4 regions of the Viridibacillus sp. NPDC093762 genome follow, and region 4 is predicted to be linked to each of the others. Evidence: riboswitches for the same ligand, from Rfam matches in the RefSeq annotation. Region 4 holds a riboswitch; each other region holds the start of a gene.
The links. A riboswitch is a leader RNA that binds a small molecule or an ion and turns the genes downstream of it on or off. The one in region 4 is predicted to bind S-adenosylmethionine.

Region 1: it holds a riboswitch for S-adenosylmethionine, as region 4 does, so the genes downstream of both, ACQKM9_RS02480 (VOC family protein) here and ACQKM9_RS07035 (methionine ABC transporter ATP-binding protein) in region 4, are expected to answer to the same signal.
Region 2: it holds a riboswitch for S-adenosylmethionine, as region 4 does, so the genes downstream of both, ACQKM9_RS07875 (acyl-CoA dehydrogenase family protein) here and ACQKM9_RS07035 (methionine ABC transporter ATP-binding protein) in region 4, are expected to answer to the same signal.
Region 3: it holds a riboswitch for S-adenosylmethionine, as region 4 does, so the genes downstream of both, ACQKM9_RS12895 (methionine biosynthesis PLP-dependent protein) here and ACQKM9_RS07035 (methionine ABC transporter ATP-binding protein) in region 4, are expected to answer to the same signal.

The regions. Positions count from the first base shown of each region.
Region 1 covers NZ_JBNNUK010000001.1:520,029-525,412, reverse strand. The annotation lists gene ACQKM9_RS02490 (amino acid ABC transporter ATP-binding protein) at 1-437, opposite strand, end outside; gene ACQKM9_RS02485 (amino acid ABC transporter permease) at 455-1,123, opposite strand; gene ACQKM9_RS02480 (VOC family protein) at 1,160-2,089, opposite strand; SAM riboswitch class I at 2,197-2,306, opposite strand; gene pyrE (orotate phosphoribosyltransferase) at 2,509-3,141, opposite strand; gene pyrF (orotidine-5'-phosphate decarboxylase) at 3,141-3,851, opposite strand; gene ACQKM9_RS02465 (dihydroorotate dehydrogenase) at 3,852-4,763, opposite strand; gene ACQKM9_RS02460 (dihydroorotate dehydrogenase electron transfer subunit) at 4,760-5,384, opposite strand, start outside.
Region 2 covers NZ_JBNNUK010000004.1:191,921-197,304, reverse strand. The annotation lists gene ACQKM9_RS07890 (amino acid ABC transporter permease) at 1-210, opposite strand, end outside; gene ACQKM9_RS07885 (amino acid ABC transporter permease) at 223-930, opposite strand; gene ACQKM9_RS07880 (transporter substrate-binding domain-containing protein) at 1,015-1,881, opposite strand; gene ACQKM9_RS07875 (acyl-CoA dehydrogenase family protein) at 1,918-3,093, opposite strand; SAM riboswitch class I at 3,205-3,307, opposite strand; partial or broken gene ACQKM9_RS07870 (ABC transporter permease) at 3,434-3,840, shown strand; gene ACQKM9_RS07865 (hypothetical protein) at 3,892-4,620, opposite strand; gene ACQKM9_RS07860 (AAA family ATPase) at 4,613-5,384, opposite strand, start outside.
Region 3 covers NZ_JBNNUK010000009.1:107,885-113,268, reverse strand. The annotation lists gene ACQKM9_RS12905 (methyl-accepting chemotaxis protein) at 68-1,915, shown strand; gene ACQKM9_RS12900 (tetratricopeptide repeat protein) at 2,135-3,064, opposite strand; SAM riboswitch class I at 3,237-3,340, shown strand; gene ACQKM9_RS12895 (methionine biosynthesis PLP-dependent protein) at 3,412-4,542, shown strand; gene ACQKM9_RS12890 (aminotransferase class I/II-fold pyridoxal phosphate-dependent enzyme) at 4,538-5,384, shown strand, end outside.
Region 4 covers NZ_JBNNUK010000004.1:5,925-11,308, forward strand. The annotation lists gene ACQKM9_RS07025 (MetQ/NlpA family ABC transporter substrate-binding protein) at 1-692, opposite strand, end outside; gene ACQKM9_RS07030 (methionine ABC transporter permease) at 709-1,380, opposite strand; gene ACQKM9_RS07035 (methionine ABC transporter ATP-binding protein) at 1,370-2,383, opposite strand; SAM riboswitch class I at 2,502-2,607, opposite strand; gene ACQKM9_RS07040 (carbon-nitrogen family hydrolase) at 2,687-3,475, opposite strand; gene ACQKM9_RS07045 (pyridoxal phosphate-dependent aminotransferase) at 3,657-4,820, shown strand; gene ACQKM9_RS07050 (glycine C-acetyltransferase) at 5,285-5,384, opposite strand, start outside.

The sequences.
Region 1 (5,384 bases), on a different contig from region 4:
TGTTGCTGACCACCCGACAAACTATTTGGATAATAGTCTTCTTTTTCAGATAAACCAACTTGTAATAGTAATTTTTCCGCAATACTTTCAGCTTCCACTTGCGAATTTTTCTGTACGGTAACTAACGGCAATGTAATATTTTCTTTTACCGTTTTGTTTTTAAACAAGCTATAATTTTGAAAAACCATAGCAGTTTTACGCCTTAATAATTGCACCTTTTTATTTGTTAGATTGGCAACATCTACGGTTACATCATCGATTATTATTTGACCCTTATCCGCTTGTTCTAATACATTTAAGCATCTTAATAGAGTCGACTTACCTGATCCAGATGGCCCTATTATCGCTACAACTTGACCCTTTTCCACAGTTAAAGAAATCCCTTTTAATACTTCGTTATCTTTATATGATTTGTGAAGATTCTGAACACTTATCATCCTTTTTCACTCCTTAATTACAGGTAAGGTACTTCTAAGCGATATTCTAATCGTCTCTGTAGCCAACCAATAATAACGGTTAAACCCCAGTAGATAATTGCAACAGCTAAGTAACTTTCCATATAAAGATAAGACTCTGCAGCAAGCATTTTGGCATGAGCTAAAATTTCTGCTAACCCTAACACAAACGTTAAAGAGGATTCTTTAATTAGACCAATAAAATTATTACCAAGTGCAGGAACTGCTACTCGAATAGCCTGCGGAAAAATCACCTTTCTCATGGCTTGCATTTTTGTCATTCCTACAGACAAACAAGCGTCCATTTGATTGCTCTCCACTCCATTTAAAGAACCACGTAAAATTTCAGATAAATACGCTGCATTATTTAAGCTTAGACCAATTAAAGCTGCTTGTAAGGAAGTTATAACAGCCATCTCAGGGAAAATCTGAGGAAGTCCAAAATATAAAACGAATAACTGCACAAGTAATGGTGTCCCTCTAAAAAATGAAATATATAATCGAGATAATGGATATAACACTTTTATTCGATTACGATCAATGAGAACAAGCAGAATACTAATAAAAAATGAAATAATCATTGATACCACAGAAACACCTAATGTGATATATACATACTTCAATAATTGTGGTAGCGATTCTAAAAAATACATAAAATCAAACTTCATTTTGTCACCTTCTATAACGATTTTGCTTTAATTGTTTTATGCAATTTCAAAAACAATACGATTACCACTTGGATCTTCTACCGCAAACTCATTTCCCAAATCTTGAATTTGTATTTGTTGTTTAATATATTTTTTTGCTGATTCGAAATTTTCTGTTGTTGGTAATTTAAACCTTACTTCTTTCAATCCTGATTCATTCTTTTCCGCCTTTTGAAGCCCTTCACCCGACCATACATTTCCCGCAATATGATGATGATAGCCACCTGTCGAAATAAAGAATGCAGTATCAATAATTACCTGTTCCTCAAAACCTAACGTATTGACGTAGAAATCTACCGATTCCTCGATATTCGCTACTCGTAAATGGACATGACCTACAATTGTTTCTGTTGGTAATTTACCATCTGTTTCAAAATCAGCTAACGGAGCTAATTCTTTAAAGTTAAGTGGATTACTACCACCTGGATACTTATCCCAATCTTCACGATTACGATCAGCATATATCTCAATACCATTTCCTTCAATATCATACATATAAAACGCCTCACTATATCCATGATCACTCGCACTATCTAATCTAGCAATTGGGATGAAGCGTTCAAAGTGCGGGAAACGTGAAGCTTGTTCTACTGGACTATCAATCGTTTCCTTATTACGCAGAATTTCAAAAAATTTCGTTGCAAACGCTTCTCTACCTGGTAATAAAAATGCTGTATGGAATAGACCGGTACTTTTAGCCGGTTGTAATTTTTCTGCTGTTTTTTCTAATTCAAAAATAACTGTGTTACTACCTTTTCCACCAAACTTAGCATGTTGTGTATTTCTCTCTAATACATCAAGACCAACTACATTTTCGTAAAATGCAATTTGACGCTCCAGATCCTTTACTTTTAAAATGACACTTCCTACTTGTGTCGCTCCATTCAATACAAACTTCTCTTGTTTTCCATCAATTCTTTGTACCATCTTTATAACCTCTCTCCTTTTTATTAACCAATTGCGGAATAAACGACTTCTAATAAAAACTCTCTTTCTACATAATCGAGAAAGAGAATTGAGGGGAGCTAATTCAACTCTTATCTCTCATGATTTCATGCAATCATGTTGGAGTTAGCACCTTCCTAAACAATAGGGGTTGCTGAAACTTCAGTGGGCCAATTCCCTCAGTTTCTCAAGATAAGAAATCTATTTAATATTCCTAGTTAACTCATTGGTTTAATTGATTTTAAAACATTTTCTATAATTTAGCAACATTTTTTACCAATTATTTTATTTCCATGAAAAATATCCCCTTAATTTGAATTAGAATTTTGAACAATAAAAAAACTAGCATGAGAGAATTTCGATTCTCATGCTAGTTTTTTTGAATGCCTATATTTAATATATTATTTTAAATTCCCTGCTTTTAAATCCTCATGCCATTGCAGTAAACCTGGAATGTCTGATTCATTAATAGCACCTGATTCTTTTGCCGCTTCAACTAACGCTTCGAAGTTTGATAGGCTATAGTAAGGAACACCAACTTCTTCAAAGGCTTGTTCAGCACGTGGTAATTTATATGAATACACTGAAACAACACCAAGTACTTCTGCCCCTTCACGACGAAGTGCTTCTACAGCTGTAATACTTGAGCCACCTGTTGAAATAATATCTTCTACCACAACTACCTTTTGACCTGTTGAAAGTTTCCCTTCTGTTTGGTTACCACGACCATGGTCTTTTGGTTTTGAACGTACATATACCATTGGTAAGTCTAAAATATCGCTTACCCATGCTGCATGTGGAATTCCCGCTGTCGCTGTACCTGCTACTACATCTGTTTCTGGGAAGTTTTCTTTAATAAGCGCTGCAAGGCCGTTTGCGATTGTTGTACGTACTTTTGGAAAAGAAATTGTTAGACGTGTATCACAGTAGATTGGTGATTTAATACCTGATGCCCAAGTAAATGGATCATTCGGACTTAGCTCTACTGCCCCTACTTCTAACATACCTTGTGCTACTTCTTTTTGAATTGTCATTATTGTTGTCCTCCCCATAATTGTTGTACAGCATGGTACGCTTCAACTGGATTTTCTGCTTGTGTAATAGCACGACCTACAACGATTTGGGTCGATCCTTCTTGGTGTGCAAAATCAGGTGTAGCAACGCGTTTTTGATCATGTGCAGCCCCGCCAGCCATGCGAATACCTGGTGTTACTTTTAGGAAGCTTTCTCCACATACTTCGCTGATTGCTTTTGCTTCGAGTACAGAGCATACAACACCATCTAAACCAGCTGATTGTGCCAGTTTGGCATAATGCAGTACTGATTGATCTAAAGATAAATTGATTTGTTGCTCGTTTTGCATTTCCTCTTCAGTCGTTGAGGTTAACTGAGTTACTGCAATTAAAGCTGGTCGCTGTTTACCTTCCTCAGTTCCCTCTTTTAATCCCTCAAGAGCAGCCGCCATCATATTTGAACCGCCTGCAGCATGGACATTTACTAAGTCCACACCAAGTTTTGCTAAGCCCTTCATCGCTGATTTCACCGTATTTGGAATATCATGTAGTTTTAAATCTAAAAAAATGTCGTGACCTTGTGCTTTAATTTCGCGAATGATGTCTGGCCCTACTTGTAAATAAAGCTCAAGACCCACCTTCACAAATAGTGGCTCATTGAACTGCGAAAGAAATGTCATTACCTTCTGTTCATCTGGAAAATCTAACGCGATAATAGGCTTATTATTCATTTAGCGATGGCTCCTTCCAATTACATCTGTTAATTTGTCATAACCTAATTCATCTAGCTTTTGTGGTAATGCTTCTATAATATTTGGGCAGATGAATGGATCCACAAAGTTTGCAGTACCTACTGCTACAGCACTTGCCCCTACAGATAGGAAGTCGATCACATCTTCTGCAGTTGCAACTCCGCCCATTCCAATGATGGGAATATTAACGTTTCGACTTACTTCATGAACCATACGAATTGATACCGGTTTAACAGCTGGGCCTGATAATCCTCCAGTACCGTTAGCAATAATTGGTTTTCCTGTTTTCGGATGCAAACGCATACCGATTAATGTATTAATCATCGTAATACCGTCTGCTCCACCAGCTTCTACAGCTTTAGCTATTTCAGAGATATTCGTTACATTTGGTGATAATTTTACATATACAGGTACATCTGATACCGCTTTTACTGCTGCCGTTAAGTCACTTGCTGATTTCGGATCTGTACCGAATTGAATCCCACCACATTTAACATTTGGACATGAAATATTCAACTCTAATGCATGTACATTTGGTGCTTTTGAAATAGCCTCTGCTACTGCTACATAATCGGCCGTTTCTGTTCCAGCCACATTAGCAATAATCGGTACATCATATTTTTCTAACCACGGAAGTTCATGTGATAAAACATGCTCTAAACCTGGATTTTGTAAACCAATGGCATTTAACATACCTGCTGCTGTTTCAGCAACACGTGGTGTTGGGTTACCAGAGCGTGTTTCCAATGTTGTAGCTTTAATCATTATTGCACCTAGCTTTGATAGATCATAAAGCTGTGCATATTCTTGTCCAAAACCGAAGCAGCCTGAAGCTGGGATAATTGGGTTTTTTAATGATAAGCCTGGTAATTCGACTTGTAATCTATTCATAGCTTCACAACTCCTCTCGGGAAGACTGGACCGTCAGAACAAATCTTCAAGTATTCTTTTTCTGTTGCATCTGTTGTATTACATACGCAAGCATAGCAAGCTCCGATGCCGCAGCCCATGCGCTCTTCAAAGGAAAGGAATCCTTTTTTATCAGGATAAGTTTGCTCTAATGCTCCTAGCATCGGAGTGGGTCCACAGCTATAAAAAACATCAAAATCAGGTGCTTTATCTCTTAATAAGTCAGTAACAAATCCTTTTGTTCCTTGACTACCATCTGCAGTTACGATATATGTGTCGTCTAACTCGGAAAATTCCTTTTCGTAAAAGACGTTGTTTTCAGATTGGAATCCTAGTACGTGAATCGTACGTACTCCTTTTGCATGCAATTCTTTTGAAAGCTGATACAAAGGAGGCACGCCAATACCACCACCAACTAAAAGTGCTGTTTGCCCCGGCTCTACTTCTTCTACAGGGAAACCGTGTCCTAGTGGTCCAAGTACATCCACTTCTTCACCTGGTCGTTTTGCCGATAAGATTGTCGTACCACGACCTTCTGCTCGGTAAATCATTGTGAACTGCATTAGTTCATGATCAATTGATGCGATACTAATCGGTCTTCTT
Region 2 (5,384 bases), 190 kb from region 4:
AATAATAGGCGTACCTCGTACAAATGATACGTACACTTGAGCTAAACGTTGTATAAAAGGTATTCGATAAATACGTGTTAAAGCGAGTGAAAATGCAAGAGGTATAGCAATTAGCAAAGAAACAAAAGTCACAAGTAGGGCCACTGGTACGCCAGACAATGCGACAAAAAATGTATCAATCAAAAATTTATAATTTAATCCTTCAGACATGTGCGTACCTCCTTATGTTGTCTCCAACGTTTTTTTACCTTTACTAAAGAATTTTTCAAGAATTGAGAAGATTTTTTCGATGATCAATGACAATACCCAGTAGATGATTGCTAAAGCGATAAAAATTTCGAGAGCATGTGCATTTATGTTGCTGGCGATAATGAGATTGGCTTTTCCAACGACATCAATAAGCCCGATAGTATAAGCAAGTGCACCTTCTTGTAATAAGGCAATCATACCGTTACCGAGATTGGGTAACGCTACAACTAAAGCTTGTGGAAAAATAATACGACGATAGGCTTGAAAAGGTGTTAGGCCGACACTAACAGCGGCTTCGTATTGGCCCTTGTCAATTGAATCATAAGAAGAACGAATTACTTCGGACATAATGGCTGCAAATTGTAGTGTGAAAGTTACGATAACGAATATGGCCGTATCAATATCGTGTAAATTGAGGCCGAAGTTTTCAGCTAGTGCAGGTACACCATAATAAACGAGAAATAGTAACACGATCGAAGGTGTACAACGCATGATAGTTGTATAGCCATTTGCAAGTTTTTGAGCAATTCTACTGCTGCCCAATTTGGCTATCGCAAGTAATAAACCAAAAAAGGAACCTAGTAAAATGGACAGTCCTGCTATCATAAATGTCACCTTTAGAAAGGGGAGTAAAATAGGGAGTGACTCCCAGATATAAGATGCATCAAAATATTTTTCCATATGCTCACCATTTTCGTTTTGTATTGGAAAGGCTGTTGAGTTTTATTACTCAACAGCCTAAGGACGCTACTTATGCATAAGCAATTAACGTTCCACTTGCTCAAGTACTTCAAATAAATCACGATCGTAGAATTTTTTGCTCAATTCATTTGTTTTTTGTTGTTCTTTAATTTGTTTTATAGCTTTGTCATATGCGTCTGCAAATTTCTGTTCTTTTTTGTTGTATAGCGGCCATGTTTTAATTACAGCAAATTCATTGTACACAATGTCATTTGCTAATTTGTGATAAGCGCCGTCTTTGGCTGTAACTTGCTGATTAAAAGGACCTTCAATCATTACACCACCATCTACTCGGCCTTCGTTGACCCATTGAACAATATCGATAGTGAAAGCATCTCCAGCTTTTAGTTTTACTTTGTTATCTGGATTTTTTTTGTTGTATTCATCGATGATTGTATATTGAGCATTATTTGCGGCAATTGGTGCTAGAGAGTAGCCTGCTGATGCAAAGTCTTTTAGTGATTTAATATTTTCATCTTCTTTACGTAATACCAAACCTGCACTACTTAAGCCAAGGAATTCTTTAGGGTAGATGAACTTTTCTGTACGCTCTTCTGTGAAGAAGGCATTTTTTACACCGACTTGGTATTTACCTTGTTCGACACCAATTAATAAGTCGTCACTAGTCGTGCCTACATATTCAAATTTATAGTCTGGTAATAATTCATCCACTAGCTTCATCACTTCTACATCGTATCCAGTTGGATTACCTTGGTCGTCAATATATGAAATCGGCTTACTTGCTTGGTCAAAGGCGACTTTCACCGTACGTACTTTTGATGAATCTCCTTTATCTTTAGAATCAGATGCTTCACTTGTAGAGCAACCAGCTAAAATTGCAATTGAAGTAATACCGACTGCGGCAAATTTTAATAGTTTTTTACTGAACATATTTTATAACCCCTTTTTAAGTTTCTTTTTTTATTATTAATTCACAATCGAATTCGTTCTTTTTTGTTCTTCAATAGCTGTTAATGCTAATTTTGTTATAGTCATATCATCCATTGGAGGATTGTGTAGACCTGCACGGACATTGCGGTAATATCGTTGTAATGGATTAGCGTTTTGTAAACTTTTTGCACCCACGACTCTCATTGCTTTATCAACGATATCAATGGCCGCATTAGTCACTGTATGTTTGGCGACGGCAATTTCATTGGTCAATGAGTCTCTTCGTTTTGGGTCGTCATAAGCTTCAGCTGTACCATATAAGACAAATCTAGATTGCTGAAGTTTTAACTCAATGTCACCTAATAGATGCTGCACATTTGGTAATGAGCTGATCGGTGCATTTAAGCTATTTGGTTGATGATGATTTGCGAAGTGAACTGCATAATCACGAGCTGCTTGTGCTATACCTAAATAAGTTGCAGGAATATGCAATGACCAGCCGTTGATTTTACCTCCGCTTGGATGATTTGGTAATTCGACTAAATCTGAGTCACTTACTTTAACATTTTGTAATAATAAGTCGTGACTTGATGTGCCGCGCATGGACATTACATCCCATGTTTCTTCAATAGATAGTCCTGCAGTATCTTTATGAATTAAAAAGAACCCAACTTGTTGTTTTTCTTCAATCCAAGCAGAAGTTAAAAAATAATCTAAGACAGGGGAAGCCGTAGTGAAAATTTTGCGTCCATGTATAAGCCACCCTTTTTCAGAACGAACTGCAGTTGTTCCAGGACGCCCGCCTCGAGTGGGACTGCCAGTGCGGGCCTCACTTACAGAACGATTCACAATAGCACCATTTTGTACTTCATTTGCAAAGAAATTAAGCTTGTCATCTGACCACAATTTCTCCTGATACAATTCGCCTACAACCCCTAAAGTCCAGCCCATCGAAAGTGAAGTATTCTCATCGTAGCTTGCAAGTGTTTCTTGTAGAAGGACCATATCGTAAACTGAAAATCCTTCGCCACCAAATTCTTTCGGTAAAGTAATTGCAGGATAGCCAATTTTGCGGAGCAGGCTAAAGCTCTCTTTAGGAAAAATAGATAATTCATCTACAGTTGCGGCGCTACCTGTAATTTGGTCTTTAAGGAATGCTAGTTTATCTAACCATTGTCGTTGTAGCTCTGTTCTTATAAATATCTCTTTCATAATAAATCCCCTCGTCTTCTCTAAGTTTATAATTCTTATAGAATTACTATGTATTGAAGGTATAAAAAATCTCCCATTTATAAAAGAGGGAGCTTAAATGTTGTGTATGCACCCTTATCTGTCAAGATTTCTCTTGCTGGAAGTAGCACCATTCTGTTATACAGTGGTTGCTGAAGCTTCATCGGACCAGTCCCTTAGCTTCTCATGATAAGTAATATTCTATTGTTTCAATTATCTTACTTTTTCTAAAGATGAAAGTCAATATGAAAAACAAAGTATTTTTGTAGGGATTAAAAGTTATAGAAAAGAGCCTAATCGATAGGGGTAAAAGAACTTAGGTTTATATGCATTACTGCCGATTATTAAAAACACATATACAGGTATTAATAATATTAATAAGGATCTTACAGATTTCGGCAGAGGGATGGGAATGACACGCATTCAAGTGCTGTATATGATTGAGTTACCGCTCTCACTCTCTGTAATTATTGCAGGAATTCGTATAGCTCTTGTGGTTGCTATCGGTATTACAGCAATTGGTGCTTTCATTGGAGCAGTGGACTCGGGGAAATTATCATCCGTGGTACAAATGCTACGGATGGTACAGCGATTATTCTAGCAGGTGCCATTCCAACAGCACTGATGGCTGTCATAACAGATTTGATACTTGGTTTCATAGAGCGTAAACTGGATCCAGTAAAACGTCAAAAAAATTTAGCGACACCCAACAGTCCAAAGCTTGAATGAGTAATATAAAAGCCTTGAAACCAAAATGACTTGGTATCAAGGCTTTTATTGTTACTCGTTAATCATTTTCATGTAATCGAACATTAGTGGTACATTTGTATATCTTTCCAAAGAGGCAAGGTCAGCAGAGATGCTTTGCCAACTTTCCAAATACTTTTCTTCTAATGTCATACTAGTTGAAATGGGTAAAAAATTAGAAAGAAACTCTTCTATTGGCTTTTGTTCATTTTCTAAAAACTCCTCAACCTCACGTACTTTATAACGTGTTTCGGGATTGGCTTCGTTAAACAAAATATGTTCAAGTGCTCTAGAGAAATAATAAATTTGGTAATTTACTTTGCCAGATAAAATCGAATTGAGCGTCCGCATGGTATGAATGTTTTTGCTTTTTAATTTGTTTCTTTCAATAATTTTGTTTTGTTGATTGCTATTTGGAACACTGATATTTTTAGCGTTATAGAGCGTTAATCTACCTTGATTTTCATCAATTATAACAGCAGATTCATCAATGAAGCAGCCGTCTGTATCGGCTATTTGGATAATTGCCAATAAATCTGTAGTGCCTAATTTCATTTTATTAATATAGCTTTTAACGCGATCTCCAACTAGGTTTTTGATATTGGAGCTCTTTTGGTTTAAATCCCCCATAATATCACCTTTAATAATATCGAATCTAATTTCATTATTATTAAATAAAGTACGTATTCGATCGTATAATAAAGCTTCTTCACAGGCACCTTCTACTAGTAACAAGACAACTTTTTTAGCTTTATTACTCATTTATGATAGCCGCTTTTCTAAATGCTCTTTTCATATCATAGGCATTCGTTTCTTTGTAAATTGATTCGTCTTGACCACCTAACTGAATTGCACGCAAATAGACATCTCTAGGATTATTAAGTTTTTTAACACCCTTTAATTGCATATAGCGATTCTCTTCATTCGCTGTAGTGAACCATAAATTATGAATTGGTAGTACTTCAAGTATACGTAAGTTATGGGAGGTGAATATCAATTGGCCTGCTCCATTCTCATGGATAATTTCAAGTAGTTCACCTAATAAGTACTCAAATACACCCGCGTCTAATTCATCAATAATAACGCAGGCATTGGGATTGTTATAAACAGCAATTATTGTACTTAAGATAGAGATTATCTTCAACGTACCCTCGGATTCACATTTCAAAGGTAGCTCAATGTCCCCTTTTCGTGAGAGAAACTCAACGAGCACACCATCAGATCCATCATTCAATTTTTGTGTATGAAGAACATGGATTTTAATCTGTAGACCTGGAATAAGCATTTTGAGAACGATGTTCGTTTGTTCTATTAATTCTTTCATTGCATTGAACATGTCTTTTGGTAGTAAAGTAGTATCTTCTAATTTAGAAGGAATAACGCCACGTTTATTTTCAAGATGTATATTAAAAGGCATCGTAATATTAGAGATTAAGTTACCAAACTGCGTATTATCAATGATATGCAAGTCTCTCTTGAAGTCAAAAATAATATTTTGAATGAGTGCCATTTCCACTTCACCTAAA
Region 3 (5,384 bases), on a different contig from region 4:
AGAATATTCTCTCATAAAGAAGTAAAATGAACATTATTCAATAGAAATATGGAAAGTTGGTGACAAATTGGTTATAAAATCAAGAAAAAGTAGTGGAAATGTAAAGAGACGTGAAAATCAAAGCGCTATTAAGTCATCAGTTTCAATTGCTTCACTTTTTAAAATAAAAAAGAAGCAAAAAAACATTGAAGTTCATGAACCTATACAATCGAACTTTTTCCAAATGATTCGCGGCCGTATCATTATTAACTTCTTTATACTCATCATTATTCTATCAGCAATGCTTGTTGTTTCCTATTCAAATATGTCTAACCTCCAAAATGAATTAAAGGTGTTCACAGGGAAAAATCTAGTAGAACAGATGAAAGTAAATAGTTTAGCAGCGGATATTGCGAAACTATCAAACTCTGAACAAAGTTATATTATTACGGGAAAAGATAATTTCTTAAGACAATATAGTCAGGATAAAGATCGCATTGAAGCAAATTTATTAGATCTTCAAAAAATATTCTCTGATCGTAAAGAAGAGCTAGACCGAATTACTTCCATTGACCAATTTTATGACAATTATATTCAGTATTCGAAGCGACTGATTGATTCACGTCAAAATTCTGGCCTTGAAAATGCTCAAAAACTTGTTCTCGCTGGAAATGGCAAAACAGCTATGAGTTATATAGATGTGCATATTGAAATGATCAATGAAGTATTAACCAAGAAAAACAACGAGCAAATTAAATCACTTGAACAACAAACTGAACTTGCAATGATAATTTTCTTAATTTTAACAATATCATCTATTATTTTGACTATTGTAACGGGTACTATCTTGTTCCGTTCAATTAAACGTAATACATCAGCAATTAATACATCTATTTTAGATATCGCACAAGCTAATGGTGACTTGACAAAACGCGTAAAAGTAAAGACAAAAGATGAATTCGCAGAAATTGCCAATAGTACAAATGTGTTAATCACGTCTATCTCATCATTAGTAAAACGCGTGAGTACACTTGCCGAGAATGTTTCAGCTAGTGGACAACAATTAATGGCTTCAGCAGATGAAAATTCGAATATTATACAATCAATTGCTGATACAACAGGCGAAATCGCTGAAGGTAGCGAACAAACGATGCTTCGAATGAATAACGCAGTTCAAAAGATGAATTTATTAGAAGAAGCGGCTCGTTATTTAAGTACAGATGCGGAACATGTGAAAACAGCAACCGATCAGATGAAAGTCGCTGCTGAGCTTGGCGGAAAAACTGTCGAACAGTCATCAAATGTGATGATGTTAATAGAAGAAACTATGGCCAATACAACAGAAATCGTTGAAGCACTAGGTAAAAAATCATCCGAAATTACTTCCATTATTCGTACGATTACTGATATCTCGGAACAAACAAACTTACTTGCCCTTAATGCAGCCATTGAGGCGGCCAGAGCTGGTGAACATGGTAAAGGATTTGCTGTCGTTGCCAATGAGGTTCGAAAGCTTGCTGAGCAATCTCAAAAAGCAGCTCGGGAAGTTACGGGAATCGTTTCATCAATTCAATCCGAAGTTCAAGCTATTGTCACTCAAAACCATGATGGTGTACAAAACGTCATCCGTGGTGTTGAGGTGACAAATGAAACAAATGCTTCCTTAGATAAAATTATCAAACAGACAAACGAAACTGTAGCCATTATTAACAAAATGGTAGTTCAAATTGAGCAAACTTTAAGCTATAGCCAAGAAGTGGCTGTATCATTTATAGAAGTAAATCAAATTGCTGAAAATACAGCAATGAGTACCGAGCGTTCTGCAGCTTCCGCAGAAGAAGGCTCTGCTTCAATGCAAGAAATTACAGCGTCAGCGATAGAACTATCTCATCAGGCAGATGAGTTAAGAAAAGTAGTTGGAGAATTCAAAGTATAGTGTTCACATAAAATGACTTGCAAGCTCTAATGAGATTGCAAGTTTTTTTATTCCTACTATTGATTTCGCTTTATTAGAAATTACAAAGTCCATACCTTTCTTCCCGCTTCCCTACACCTTACCAAGACAACCTTTCATAGTATTTATCATGAAATCACTTCAGATATTGGCAGTATTTAAACAAATGGGCCGAGTGATATTCCATTATCTCTCAGCCCATTACATATTGACATATTCATCATAGGTTCTATTACCATGTACTTTGCATCCGTAAAGATAACATTGTGAAACATAATATGGCTCGAATAATATTCTAGGGCGGTAGCCCTTCAAAATTCGAGCAATTAGTGTATTATATTTTTCATTTGTATGTTGCAAGTCCATAATGGATCCTTTAATATTCTCCTCTATCCACTCTTCATTCATTGCCCTTGCTTTACTTTCTACCAATTCATCAGTCGTTTCTGTTTTCATCTGGTCTAAAATATCTGCGGCTTCTTCTACTCTACCTAATTGAATGAGTGCATAAACATAATGTTCTACCCAATCATAAGACCTAACAATTTCTCTCCATCCTATTTCAAATAGAGGAATCGCTTCATCAAAGTAGTTAATTTGTGCATAAATTTCAGCTACGTTTACTTCACCCATATAATTTTCATCATTTGCATTAACTTTTTTCAGGGCATTAAGTACCGAATCATAATCGTCTAACTGGAGGTATGAAACCATTTCCGCATATTTCAAAAAATCGCCATCAGTTGCTGACTTTTTATAATGTTCTGCTGCCTTTTCATAATTTTTTATATTATAAAATGCGGCAGCTAAGTTCGCATGGACTACTTCAGTATCTTTCATCTTTAAAGCATATTCTAAAATCCTGATGGCTGAAATGTATTTTTCCATTCTCAAATAAATTTCACCAAGTAAAGCAAAAGGAAAATAATGCTTCGGCTGTTTTTCGATTGCTTCAGCTAAAAGTGGTAAAGTTTTGTAATATTCTTCTGTATCTCTAATATAAAAACATGCTAAGTTATGGAGTGATTGTATGTCTCTGTTTTCCATTACTGCTTGCTCTAGCTTCATTTGAGCTTCGTCAAATTTAAATTCTAGCAATAGCTGATTGACAGCAATGTTATTTAAATTCATCTTGTCACCTTCCAATTCAACTATGCAATAATAGCATATTCATATAAAAACTGTACCACAAATAGAATTTTATAAACTTTTCAAATAATAATTGCTTCTAAATAAGGTTGATATTATCACCTTCACATGTTAAAATTTCATTATTATTAACTTTCAAACAATTGAATATACTTACTTATCAAGAGAGATGGAGGGACTTGGCCCGTCGATATCTCAGCAACCACCCTAAATGCGGCAAGGTGCTAATTCCAGTAGACGTAGTCTTGTAGATAAGGAAATTGACTTCATATTTTGAAGGCCCTCTTCCTTTGAGGGCCTTTTACTTTTTTATAAAGGATGATGACATGATGACAAACAAAAACATTGCTACACAATTAGTTCAGCTAGGAAATCATACCGATTCCAAAACAGGTGCTGTAAACACACCAATCTACCTGTCAACTGCCTATACTCATGATGGGCTTGGCCAAACAACTGGTTTTGACTATACACGTACAAAAAATCCGACACGTACCGTCCTAGAAGAAGGTTTTGCTAAATTAGAATCTGGTGATGCTGGCTTCGCCTGTAGTAGCGGGATGGCAGCTGTTCAGTTAGTTCTATCCCTTTTTAAATCGGGTGACGAAATTATTTTACCTGAGGATATCTACGGTGGCACATACCGTTTACTCGGCCAATACCAAGAACAATATTCAATCAAATCTCATTATGCAAAATTTTCTTCTGTATCAGAGGTTGAAGATTTAATTAATGAAAATACTCGAGCTATTTTCATTGAAACCCCAACCAATCCATTAATGCAGGAATTTGAAATTGAACTTTATGCTAAGCTTGTGAAAAAGCATAGTTTATTATTAATCGTTGATAATACTTTCTTAACACCTTACTATCAACGCCCAATCGAGCTAGGAGCTGATATAGTTCTACATAGTGCAACTAAATACATCGGTGGTCATAATGATGTTCTAGCTGGTCTTGTCGTAAGTAAAGGCAAAGAACTTAGCGAAAAACTATTCACAAACCATAATGCTGCTGGTGCAACACTGGCTCCAATCGACTCTTGGCTACTACTACGGGGATTGAAAACATTACATCTTCGCATGAAACAACATACCGAAAATGCTAAGCAAATTGCGGCTTATTTAGAACAAGAACCTTTAGTAAAAGACGTTCTGTTTGCTGGTAAAGGCGGCATGATATCCTTCCGTTTACAAAAAGGAGAATGGGTTGGTAAGTTTTTAGAAAGCTTGAAATTAATTGTCTTCGCCGAAAGTCTGGGTGGTGTTGAAAGCTTTATCACATATCCAACTACACAAACACATGCGGATATTCCTGAAGCGGAACGAATTGCACGCGGTGTTGATGACTCCTTACTTCGTTTCTCTGTCGGTATTGAGGAAGCAGAAGATTTAATCGCGGATTTACAACAAGTTTTTTCTACCTTAGAAAAAGAGGTGTCATCGTATGAGTTCAATTAATGAAAATATTGAAACAAGTTTAATCACCGCATCTACCCGCGGTGATTACGAGCAAAAAACAGGTGCAGTTAATGTACCAATCTATTTGTCATCTACATTCGATCAGGAGCATTTCGATTCCTTTGGTCCATATGATTATAGTCGTTCTGGTAATCCAACTCGTGATGCATTAGAGAAAACAATTGCTGAACTTGAAGGGGGTACACGCGGATTTGCATTCTCTTCAGGTATTGCAGCCATCGCTTCTGCCTTTATGATATTAGAAGCCGGCGACCATATTGTTGTGACATCTGAAGTGTATGGTGGAACATACCGTTTTGTAACACAAGTGTTAACAAAATTTGGCATTGACCACACATTTGCTGACTTCTCTGATTTAACATCAGTAGAAGCGGCTATACGTCCAAATACAAAGGTATTATATATAGAAACTCCAGCTAACCCCCTTCTAGGCATTACTGATATTGAAGGTGTTGTAGCTATTGCAAAGGCAAATGGAGCTCTAACATTTTTAGATAACACGTTTATGACGCCTTTATACCAACGTCCATTAGACCTTGGTGTAGATGTAGTGTTGCACAGTGCCACTAAGTTTTTAGGAGGACACAGTGATATTATTGCAGGGCTTGCGGTAACAAAAGACGTAGAGCTTGGTAACAGAATCTACTTCATGCAAAACTCATTCGGTGCCATTTTAGGTGCACAAGATTCCTTCTCATTAATTCAAGGGATTAAAACTTTAAATGCGCGTTTAACACAATCGACAGCATCAGCATCCAAACTTGCTCATTATTTAGATGCTCATGAGTTAGTAGAAGAAGTTCATTTCCCTGGCTTGAAAT
Region 4 (5,384 bases):
GCAATAACATTACGGAATTTATCCGGCATGTTTTCTAAGAATAGTGCATCTTGTAATTTAAGTCCTGCTGCAAGCGCGAAGTTTCCTGGGACACCAACAAGGTCAGCACTTTCGATTGCACGAGGCAGACCCGCTGCTTCGATTGGTTGGAACACTAAGTTTTTAGGGTTTTCAACAACGTCTTTTTCAGATGCCTTTAGTTCTTCGATGTTAGGGTCAATTTTGATAAGACCCTGTTCTTGTAACGCTAATAATGTACGTGCAGCATTTGATGGATCGTTAGCAATCGCTACTTTTGCGCCGTCTTTAATATCATCAATTGATTTAAAATCTTTTGCAAAGAAGCCCATTGGCGCTGTTGGTACGTTAATTAGACCAGTTAACTTCATTTTGTTCTGTTCATTAAAGTTTTCAAGATAAATTGAGTGTTGGAAAAGGTTTGCATCAATATCACCAGAATCTAATGCTTTGTTTGGTTGTACGTAGTCACTAAATTCAACCGTTTTTACTTTATAGCCTTTTTTCTCTAATTGCGGGATGATCGCTTTATTTAACATGTCACTATATGGTCCTGCAGTTGCGCCAATTTTAATGTCTTTTGAATCCTTTGGTTTGCTTTCATCTTTGTTACCACATGCAACTAAAGCTGAAGCTAATACGAATAATATCGCTGCTAGTAAAAACTTTTTCATTTTCAATTCTCCCCTTTTATCGTTTATCAATTGCTTTTGAAATGGCATCGCCTGAAAGTTGAATAATTTGGACGATAACAATTAATATGACAACTGTCGCAATCATAATTGTGTTGTCATAGCGGTAATAACCAAAACGAATAGCTAAGTCACCAATTCCGCCACCGCCGACAATACCAGCCATTGCGGAATATGCGACTAAACTAATAATCGTCATTGTCCCCCCTTGGATAATACCCGATTTCGCTTCAGGTAATAGCACATCTCGTATAATCATCCATGGTGTTGCACCGACAGCTATTGATGCTTCTATGACACCTTTATCAACTTCACGCATAGACGTTTCTACAAGTCTCGCAAAGAATGGAATAGCTGCTACAGATAACGAAACACTTGCCGCTACGGGACCAATTGTATCTCCAACCAGTATTTTCGTTAGCGGGAATAACGCTACTAATAGAATGATATAAGGAACGGAACGAACTAGATTGACGATAAACCCTAAAACTCCATTAAAGAAACGATTATGTAAAAATAAACCTTTGCTTGTAACAAACAGTATAATTCCAAGTGGTAAACCGATAATTAGTGAAATGCTAAGTGAAATACCAATCATCAGTAACGTTTCACCAAATGCTTTCCAAATGTCTGGAAGCATACTAATAAAGTGTTCGAAATCAAATAGCATCGTTAATCACCTCCACAAACGCACCGCGTCCTTCCATATAAGAAATAGCTCTCCCTATATTATCCGGTTGACCTTGTAGCTCCATTAAGAAAATGCCAAGCGGTTTTTCTTGAATATATTCAATTGTGCCATGCAAGAAATTACCACGTATTTCAAAGTTTTGAATCATATCTGAAATGACGCCCTCACCAGCTACATCTCCTTTGAATAATACTTTCACAATTTCCCCTGTCACACCTTTAAGAATCGTTGGCGGTATTTCAAATGAAACAACGCTGCTAATAAATTCTTGTGTTAATGGCTCAACCGGATTTGCAAAAACGTCGTAAACCGCTCCTTCTTCAATGACCCTTCCATCTTGCATAATAACCATACGATCACAAATTTCTTTCACAACATCCATTTCATGCGTGATAAGGATGATTGTAATATTCAGCTCGCGATTAATCTTTTTTAATAAGCGTAAAATGGAAATCGTTGTTTTTGGATCAAGTGCTGATGTTGCTTCATCACAAAGTAGTACGGATGGATTGTTTGCAAGCGCACGAGCAATACCGACACGTTGCTTTTGACCACCACTTAACTGCGCTGGGTAAACATCGATTTTCTCAGATAAACCGACCATTTCAAGCAATTCTTTTACACGAGCTTTAATCTGCTTCGGTGGTATAGCCGCTGCTTTTAAAGCAAATTCGATATTTTCGCCAACCGTTTTTTGACTGATTAGGTAAAAGTGCTGGAAGATCATACCGATTTTCAAACGCGCTTTACGAAGTTGTTCGCCTTTTAATTTTGTTAAATCTTGACCATTTACGACTATACTGCCACTTGTTGGTCGCTCCAATAAATTGATACAACGTAGCAGCGAGCTTTTTCCTGCGCCAGAATAGCCAACAATACCGAAGACTTCACCTTTATCGATTGTCAACGATACGTTGTCTACGCCCGTTACCGAACCCTTTTTGGTTTTATATACTTTTGTAATATTCTGAATCTCAAGCATATTGTATCCCCTCAAATCTGTTTGAATTATGCAACTTCTATAGAAATACTTGGAATTCACTGTATTAAAAAATGCTTCTTTCGGTTATCTGAAAGAAGCATCGTAAGTGTAAATTGGCGATTTATCTTCCAGAACGTACTCATTCTGTAGGAATTGGCACCTTCCCTTTTTCAGGGGGTTGCCGGACGTCATAGGGCCTATCCCTCGGTCTCTCTAGATAAAGTTCAATATTCATTTGTAAGTTATGAACTAAATATTACTGTGAAAAAATGTAGATGTCAAATACTTTTTTGAAACTTTGTACTATTCCAAAATATCTTTATATAATTCAGAGCGACGATCCTCATATACCGGGATTCGTTGGCGAATTTCATCCACTATAGAGAAATCGACATCGATAATCGACATTTCTTCATCTTCTCCACCAGTCCATAACACTTCACCCCAAGGTTCAATAACCATCGATTGACCGTTAAAATTTTGTTTTTTATGGCTAATTCGATTTACTGCAATAACAAAACACTGACTTTCAATTGCTCGTGCTTGTAATAACGTTTTCCAATGATCAATACGTGGTGTTGGCCACTGTGCAGAAACGAAAATTACTTTCGCTCCGTTCAATGCATGAAGACGTAACCACTCAGGAAAACGAATATCGTAGCAAATAACACCAGCCGCTGGAATATCACCCAGTTCAAAGTTATTCTGCTTATCGCCAGCTGATAAATACAAATGCTCGTCCATTAGACGGAAAAGATGCGCTTTGTCATATTCGCTGACAAGCTCCCCTTTATTGTTATATACGTACATCGTATTGTAGAATTCCCCATCTTTTTTTGTTGATACCGAGCCACCAACAATATGAATTTGCAATTCTTCTGAAAGCTGTTGCAGGAAATTCTTTGTACGTTCCCCGTTCGGATCTGCCAGGTCTTCTAATTTCTCTAGAGCATAGCTGGAATTCCACATTTCCGGAAGAATTGCGAGTTCCGCCCCCTTATCAGCAGCCTCCCTGATAAACTTTTCAACGTTGATAAAATTTTTTTCGATGTCCCCGAAGGCAACATTTAATTGTATACATGCAATTTTCATAACTCCACCACCTGTAGACATTTTCTTAAAAAGGTTATAATATTTCTCTTATTATTGCGACTATTTTTATACATACGTCTATTTTATCCACAAAGTAGTTGTTGTGTATAGAGTATTTAGAAGAAAGATTTTGTGGATAACAAGTTATTAAAGAAAATAATTCAAGGGGGTTTGTTCGAAAATGGAATTTTCAACGAGATTACAACAGTTGCCGAAGCAGTTTTTCGCAACTTTAGTACAAAAAGTAGGTGCCGCAGTCGCGGAAGGTAGGGATGTCATCAATTTAGGCCAAGGAAATCCAGACCAACCAACACCTACTCATATTATAAAAGCTATGCAGGAAGCTGTTATTAATCCGCAAACTCATAAATACTCTCCATTCCGCGGCTTGCCCGAATTCAAGGAAGCAATTGCAGAATTTTATGCACGAGAATACGGGGTTGAAATCGATGCAAATACGGAAGTAGCCATACTTTTTGGCACAAAAATTGGTGTAGTTGAATTACCTTTAGCTATTATGAATCCTAGTGATTCAATGCTACTCCCAGACCCTGGTTATCCGGACTATTGGTCAGGCGTAGCACTAGCAGATGTCAAGTTCGATACACTTCCATTACTAGCGGAAAACGACTTCCTACCTGATTACACAACTGTGTCAGATGAGGTAAAAGCTCGTGCGAAATTAATGTATTTAAATTATCCAAATAACCCAACTGGTGCTGTTGCTAATTTATCATTTTTCGATAAAACTGTGCAGTTTGCGAAAGATCACGATATTGCAGTAATGCATGACTTTGCATATGGAGCAATTGGATTTGATGGTAAAAAACCAGTGAGCTTTTTACAAGCTAAAGGTGCTAAAGATGTCGGGGTTGAGTTGTATACTTTATCGAAAACGTATAATATGGCCGGTTGGCGGGTCGGCTTTGCAGTTGGTAACACAAAGCTAATTGAAGCATTAAATTTAGTACAAGACCATTTATTTGTCAGCCTTTTCCCTGCTGTACAAGAGGCTGGTATTGCAGCACTTACTAGTTCACAAGAATGTGTAACTGAGTTAGTGGATATGTATGAAAGCCGCCGGAACGCATTAAAAACCGCTTGCGATCGTATTGGCTGGGCTGTGACAGCACCAAAAGGATCATTCTTTGCATGGCTTCCTGTACCAGAAGGTTATACAAGTAAAGTATTTGCTGATTTATTGCTAGAACAGGCTGATGTAGCAGTTGCTGCGGGTAATGGTTTTGGTGAATACGGAGAAGGGTATGTACGTGTTGGCTTGCTTGTTGATGAGGACAGGCTTCATGAAGCAATAACGCGTATTTCCAAACTAAATTTATTTTAATGTATATACATTGAAAATCCAACTCATTCCATAAGTTGGATTACCAATGGCATAAGTTTAAAAATAGCAATAAAACAGCCACATAATCACAATCAAAGAATACTTACTCTTTGACTCTGATTATGCGGCCTCTTATTTTGTTATTAGCTAACATAGGTGCTTATTTCGCTTTCATTCAAGGAAATCTCTGCTTTTTTAGACGATTTATCTGTACAATCCGTCTTAAATAGTAATATTAAATTCTCCAAACTCTAACCATTCAATTACCTTAACTACAGCTTTAATTTATTCTAAATCGCTTCTTATCTTTGTTTCACATGGCCCACAATTTCAGTATAAAAGAAAAAATTACTTCTCTTAATAAAAGTATTCTATATTTGTCTGTGGAAAAGATACACTTTATAGAATTAACAAAAAAATCACCTAATAAAAATGCCCAGCACATAGCGCTGAGCATTTTAATATTATGAAATTACGCCTAGCTCTTTACCTACTTTTTCATAAGTCGCTAAAGCTTCGTCTAGCATTTCTTTTGTATGTGCGGCAATTGGCATGTTACGTACG